Regions from separate parts of the Photobacterium sp. GB-210 genome, predicted to be linked through region 1. Evidence: predicted binding sites of a transcription regulator. Region 1 holds the regulator's gene; the other holds the start of a gene.

Region 1 (3,695 bases):
TTACCCTTGGGTAGCGAAGGGGATGCGTTGTTGGCAGCTTTAGTGGAAGCAACCAAAGCGATTGTGGTCGATGGACCATTTGCCGAGCCTGCGCCGTTTATGGGGCCTCAAATCTCCCGCCAAGCCGCAGACAATATTGTGCAAACTCAACGACAATTAGTATCGCTTGGTGGCGAAGTATTGGTAGAGGCAAAGCGCGGACAGGGAGCGGTGGTTACACCTGGGATCGTTGATGTTACGAATATCGAAAATTTACCCGATGAAGAATACTTTGGCCCATTATTGCAGGTAGTGCGTTATCAAGATCTTGCTCAAGCCGTGTGTCTTGCGAACGACACCCGTTATGGCTTATCAGCCGGGCTTGTATCAACCGATGATAGTGAATGGCAATATTTTATTGATCATATTCGCGCGGGGATTGTAAATCGTAATCGCCAGTTAACGGGAGCGAGTGGAGATGCACCGTTTGGTGGCCCAGGAGCATCTGGTAATTTACGCCCAAGTGCTTACTACGCTGCTGATTATTGTGCTTACCCAATGGCATCAATGGAAGGTGAGGCAACATGCTTACCTGAGCAGTTATCTCCGGGTATTTCACTCTGAGACTAATAGGTTCACTGTATTACTTACAGTAAGGATTGTGCAGCATGGAACAATTATTTACCGCGTTATGGCAAGATTATACTCAGCGATTATGCCCTTCAGCGCTGAATATTCGGCAATTACTTACCGAAGATGCGCCACTTAGAAATGATCATATTGCGTTGCGTACCTTTGCACTACCTAAATGTGGTTTAGCAAGATTAGCGGCTCCATTTATTGCGGTAGGTTATAAACCCAAAGGTCGATATCATTTCAAAGCGAAAAAGTTATATGCAGAGCACTTTGAACATCCCGATCCCGCTGCGCCTAAAGTATTTATTAGTGAACTGCAATTAGGATTATGTTCAACAGAGTTACAAACAGAAGTACGTCAGCTTGTCGATCAAGTTGATGATGCTTATTTTGCTGATCCTGCTTTTCTTTCTCAAGGTAAACCATGGCAATTAAGCCGTGATAGTTATCAGTTTTTAAATGCAGAAAGTGAATATGCAGGGTGGGTGGCAGCGCATGGTTTTGGTGCTAATCATTTTACTGTTGATATTAATCAGCTTGAGCAATTTAATGAAATTTCTGAAGTGAACCATTTTCTCGAATCAAGTGGTTTTGACATTAATCAGGCGGGAGGTGCGGTAAAAGGCGATCCTACTGTGATGTTAGAGCAATCAGCAACCATGGCTGATAAAGTCATGGTCACGTTTTCTGATGGTGAGATGTTGGTCTCTGGCGGATTTTATGAGTTTGCTAAACGTTATTTACAGCCAGATGGTGAGATTTATACCGGGTTTGTAGAAGCTTCGGCAGATAAGATCTTTGAAAGTACTTATAACTCTTGAACAGTGTAAACAATGCAATAAAAAGCAGCCAATCGGCTGCTTTTTTAAATCTGTTAATTATCGAGGGGCGATCCCCAAATACCACTGTCTTCAACAGGACAGCGACGTAAACCTGTTTGCTGTTCTAAATAACAACGACGGTCACTAAAGCCTGTCATCTCAATAGTTGTAGGTTGAGGAGCGATAGCGCCAGGTACAGTGGTGTAGCTATTCGGGGCAAAACGTTCAATATCCATATAAAAACCAAAAAAAGATGAAGTCCATTCATTGCTTGAATTTAGCATTTAATTTGAGCAATACAAGTTAATTAATGGCATTAATGACACACTTTTTAAAGGTATTTATGGGGGGGGATTATTAATCAATAAGAAATAAAAAAGCCGCAACAGTGTGCGGCTTTTTTCGTACGGTTAAAGACGTTAAAAATTAACGCGTACCGTAAACAACAATCGTCTTACCGTGAGCAGAGATTAGGTTCTGCTCTTCAAGCATTTTCAGAATACGACCCACTGTTTCACGAGAACAGCCAACAATTTGACCGATTTCTTGACGAGTGATCTTAATCTGCATGCCATCAGGGTGCGTCATTGCATCTGGTTGTTTTGCAAGATTTAGCAATGTCTGTGCGATACGACCTGTAACGTCTAAGAATGCCAAATCACCTACTTTCTGGCTTGTCACTTGTAGGCGACTTGCCATTTGAGCAGATAAGCGCATCAGAATATCAGGGTTAACCTGAATTAACTGACGGAATTTTTTGAATGAAATTTCTGCTACTTCACAAGGACTTTTCGCACGAACCCAAGCAGTACGCTCTTGATCTTCTTCGAATAAGCCAAGCTCACCAATAAAGTCACCTTGGTTTAGGTAAGAAAGGATCATTTCCTTACCTTCTTCATCCTTGATTAGTACAGCAACAGAACCCTTCACAATGTAGTACAACGTTTCTGCTTTCTCACCTGCGTGGATCAGCGTACTTTTCGATGGGTACTTGTGAATATGACAATGGGAAAGAAACCACTCTAAAGTTGGATCTGTTTGCGGTTTACCTGGAACCATATTACTAACTTCCTCTGCATTTGTTGCCCAACAGCATTGGTTTCTTTTCTAACTTTTATCACGAGAAAAAAAACTGCCTACTGATAGGGTATCCATTCAGCCGCTGGGCTGCAAGCTAACTTGAATAAGTTAGAGTGTATCCTTTTTCTGCGCCTTTTTCTTGATATTGATCTAGTAGATTCGTTCATTTCATATGGATAACTGTGCACAGGATCACAATGCGGCGAGATAATTTTAAGTGGTGCGATAAGTAAAGATTATTACGACGATTTTTAGAGAGGGAAAAAGTTGTTATTAAGGCGGAGAATTAGGATTTACATTCATTATTTAATCAATAAGACTAGAGACAATTATTGGGCGTTTGAATAAGGATTAAGCGATGCAGTCCCGAGTAAAATGGGTAGAAGATATGACTTTTTTAGGTCAATCTAGCTCCGGTCATAGTGTAGTCATGGATGGTAATGGAGGGGATAAAGCTCCAAGTCCAATGGAATTGGTATTAATGGCGGCGGGAGGGTGTAGCTCAGTAGATGTTGTCAGTGGTTTACAATCCCAAGCGCAAAATATTGTGGGTTGTGAGGTTCTTATTTCAGCTGAGCGTCGAGAGCAAGCGCCACGTTTATTTACCGCAGCCAATTTGCATTTTATTGTTTCAGGTTTTGATTTAAATGAAACCTTAGTGGCTAACACCATTGCTGATTCTTTAGAGAAATATTGCTCTGTATGCTTGATGATTGGTGAAAAGGTTAAGTTGACTCATTCGTATGAAATCATCACTGCTTAATAATGATTGAGATGAAAAAGGTTGGTGTTTGTGCCAACCTTTTTTCTATTTATTTTCGTTTGTGCAAACTTAACTGATTTTCCCTGTATTAATCAGTTTCTCGATAAGGGGGCGCATGATCAATTCCATTGCAAAACTCATTTTTCCACCAGGGACGACAAGCGTGTTATGACGTGACATAAATGAGCCTTGGATCATGGAAAGTAAATACGGAAAATCGACATTATTTAAACCGCGAAATCGGATCACAACAAAGCTTTCATCTAAGCTTGGGATCCCTTTGGCACTCACCGGGTTTGAGGTATCAACGGTTGGTACACGTTGAAAGTTGATATGTGTGCGTGAAAATTGCGGAGTTAAATAATTTAAGTAATCGTCCATGGAGCGAACGATTGACTCCATCACCGCTTCGCGAG
Region 2 (3,695 bases), on a different contig from region 1:
CTAACATTATTATTCCTTACTATTTATGTTGGATAGTGTTGGTTGGGCGTGATAATACCTTGTTTTTTCATTTAAGCAAACGTTTGCGTCGGGATTTAAATAGACTTTAATAGTAAATATTAGAAAAGCTTTAGAGCTTATAATAAAAAACCGCCAAGAAGGCGGTTAGTGAATCTTTTATGGGGTACGGTTATTACTAGCTATTTTCGCTTTTCCCACTGGGTGATAAAGGCCACAGAAGCAATAATAATCGCCGCACCTAACCATAATCGACCCGGTGGTACCCAACCAAATACAAGCCAACCACCTAACACGTTTAGTGGTAATTTTGCGTGGTCGAATGGTTGAACAAATGACGCATCAGCGACGGCATAGGCTTTAGCAATCGCCCATTGTGCCAGTGCGGTTAACAGACCAGCAGCGATGATTAATGCCCATGTTGTGCCGCCTGTTGGCATAGTAAAATCAGGTAGAGCCAGTAACAAGTTAAATGGCGTGATCAGAATAAGTAAATACATCACAACAGTGGTTGGTGATTCTGTAGTAGATTGCTTTTTCACCATCAGAGAATAACCCGCCCAGAAAACCGCAGCGCCGACAGGTAATAATGTCGCAATACTAAATGAATCAGACCACGGCTCTAAAATGATCATTGCACCAATAAAGCCAGCAAGCGTTGCGCACCAACGTGCAGCGCCAACTTTCTCTTTTAGTAATACACCTGAGCCAATAGTTGCAAATAACGGTGAAGTCATAAGCAGTGCAATGCCTTGCCAAATAGGAACAGGATAGGCAAGTGCCCATAGCCAGAGTTGGATACCAATCACCGCAAGAAAGACACGGAAACAGTGCTGGAAGAATTGCTCTGTCTTTAGTGAACGGCGAATACCCATGGTTCTCAGCCATGGCAGCATAGCCACCAGTGCAACAAAGTATTGGATTAACGCAAAAGTAGTTGAAGAGACATGGAGCTTAATACTGAGAAATTGTGCAAGGCTATTTACAATCGCAAAGGCAAGGCCTGCAGAAAGCATCCATCCGGCACCTTGGACTGGGTTATGAACTGGGGTATGTGAATCAGACATTAAAAATTGGTTTCGTCAAAAAAGCATAGCGAGATAATACGCTTTTGTTTTTAGATAGCCAATATAACTGATTGTGTTGAATGCAATAGGCAATAAAAAACCGCCTATTATGGCGGTCTTACATCAACAGATGTTGCTAGCACTAACGATTAGTAAGCAACATAAGTCATTTGAATATCAGGATTTAGTGCTTCTAGTAGTGCTTGAGTACGCGCTAATTGACTGATTAGGCTTTCTGCACTTTCTACTAATGCCGCTTCAACTAATTCAGATAGTTTGTAACCTGACATATTCATGTTGATTAGCGCAACTTGCAGCGGTGGAAGGCTTGGGTTAAATGCTGCATTTTCAGCATACATACCCACAAAAACACGACCATCTTTAGCCTTTAATGCAACACCACTGAAGTTCTTAGAGTACGGGGCATGAGAGCGGTTTGCAGCATCACAAGCAGCAACAGCAAGCTCTGATTGCTCAGCAATCGTAATACCATTATTAATGTCGCTTAATAGCGCATCTTTAATACCAAGATCAGCAGGGCCGAAAGATTCAGGCAGGTATTGTTGCAGTGTCATTGGCTGACGTTCAGGAAGTTGAATAACTAAATCTTGCGCCGTATTCAATTCATTCATGAACTGACGACAGTGACCGCAAGGGCTGTAGTTAATCGTTACGTCTTTAATGCCTGTTTCACCTTTGATCCAAGCATGGCTAATTGCAGATTGCTCAGCATGGATCGTACACGCCATACTTGCGCCTACAAATTCCATATTTGCACCGAAATATAGGCGACCAGATGTACCACGAACAATAGCACCAACATAGAAATTAGAAATAGGAACAACAGCGTAAGCAGCAGCAACAGGAAGGAGAGCAAGACGAAGATCAGTATCAGATAAATTAGTTTGGGAAACTAACTGTTCAAATTGTTCAGGACTAATTGTTGAATCAAAATCTTTATCTTCAATAATTGGTCGTAAAGCTGATGCAAGCTCTTTAGGTAATTGACCTAATGCATCCATAACTTTTGCGTGCATTGGTGTGTTACTCCGTATTGTTGATGGAGAAACATTCTAAGTTAATTGCCATTAATCAAGTGTGATTTGAATCACATTAATAATGATAGTGTAGGTTGGTATACATTATCGAGAGCGAACTCACACATGTAAATGTAATTTTTCCTGTAATAAATAGTTATCAAAACATTATGAACTTAAAACTAATAAGAATTAGTGTTTAAGCTCATAACATTAGATAGGAATAACTTAGTGGAAAAACAGGTGTTCTAAAATAGGGAACATGATGGGAGCGAGTAACGTTGTCATGATCCCACAGATCACTAACGCTAATGAGCTAAATGCCCCTTCTTGATAATTTTCTTCGACAGCTTTTGCTGTACCTAAAGCATGAGATACCGTACCAATCGTTAACCCTTTTGCTAACGGATGGTAAATACGGACCAGTTTCATCACTGGATAACCTAACACCGCACCAAATAGACCAACAATAATCACCATTGCTGCTGTAATCGCAGGAATCCCGCCAATTTGTTGAGAAGCGGCCATCGCAAGTGGTGTGGTAATAGATTTTGGTAAAATACTGGCTGCAAGTTGAGCATCAGCACCCATTAAAAACGCAATGGAGGTACCAAATGTCATCGACAAGATACTACCAACAAAACAGGCACTTAAAATTGTTTTCCACTTACGCTTAATTAAAGGCAGTTGCTGATATAAAGGTAAGGCTAAGGCCACTACCGCAGGACCTAACAAATAGTTAATTATTTCGTTATCTGCAAAGTAGGTTTCATACGGCACCTGTAACCAATGCAGTGCAGCGATTAAAATAATCAGCGAAATGAGCAATGGATTAAAAAGTGGATTACGAATCTTTATTGCTAAATAGCGCATGCTGTAAAATACCACTAGCGTTGCAACTAACCAGATCATGACTCTTTTTCCTTATGATGAAGCGCAAGGCCGATCACAAGCAATACAATTAATGTGCTGCCTAATGTGCTCGCAAAGATGATAGTTGCATTGTGCTTAATTAAACCAAGGTAGTTTATTAAGCCAACTCCAACAGGCACGAATAGCAATGCCATGTGTTTGATGAGTAAATTACAGGTTTTATCGACCCATTTTGTTTTGCATATGCCAGTAACGAGGCCAAAGAACAGTAAAAACAAGCCAATAATACTGCCAGGGATCGGCAAATGAGTCAGATGTTGTATGCCTTGACCAAGTAAAAAGCAAAACATAACAATGGCAAAAGATCGAATGTAATCCATAGTAAAAAAAGTAATGCTAGAAAATTTTATTTATCATACAAATAAACATGTTATTTGTCACACAAAAAAGAGCATTATTTAGATAATTCGTTAAAAAATGTAGATCGCGTGATATTTATTGATGCTTAATTCCACAAAAATAGACCAATGAGCGCGGCAAGTGTCAAAAGAATCGTCACTTTTAGCCAAATAAAATCAATTACCACATACTTAAACCATGCCTTATTGAATAACAATGGCTTTTTTTTAGAGGGGGTAGCACGAGGGCAAGGACGGGTAGTAAAAGGCAGTCGACGTGATGTTTTCGAAGGTAATGGGAC

The links. The regulator CRP, encoded in region 1, controls carbon source genes, mostly activating them, when cyclic AMP is high. The targets are predictions, from matches to a motif close to TGTGANNNNNNTCACA.
Region 2: the regulator CRP is predicted to act here: its motif matches at 2,232-2,247, upstream of cdd (cytidine deaminase).

Annotation. Positions count from the first base shown of each region.
Region 1 is NZ_PYNU01000010.1:96,002-99,696, forward strand. It holds gene astD (succinylglutamate-semialdehyde dehydrogenase) at 1-603, shown strand, start outside; gene C9J38_RS13235 (DUF1338 domain-containing protein) at 648-1,436, shown strand; gene C9J38_RS13240 (hypothetical protein) at 1,490-1,672, opposite strand; gene crp (cAMP-activated global transcriptional regulator CRP) at 1,863-2,495, opposite strand; gene C9J38_RS13250 (OsmC family protein) at 2,875-3,279, shown strand; gene C9J38_RS13255 (phosphoribulokinase) at 3,349-3,695, opposite strand, start outside.
Region 2 is NZ_PYNU01000021.1:63,857-67,551, forward strand. It holds gene purT (formate-dependent phosphoribosylglycinamide formyltransferase) at 1-7, opposite strand, end outside; gene C9J38_RS17875 (DMT family transporter) at 201-1,085, opposite strand; gene cdd (cytidine deaminase) at 1,235-2,122, opposite strand; gene C9J38_RS17885 (CidB/LrgB family autolysis modulator) at 2,351-3,034, opposite strand; gene C9J38_RS17890 (CidA/LrgA family protein) at 3,031-3,375, opposite strand; gene C9J38_RS17895 (hypothetical protein) at 3,501-3,695, opposite strand, start outside.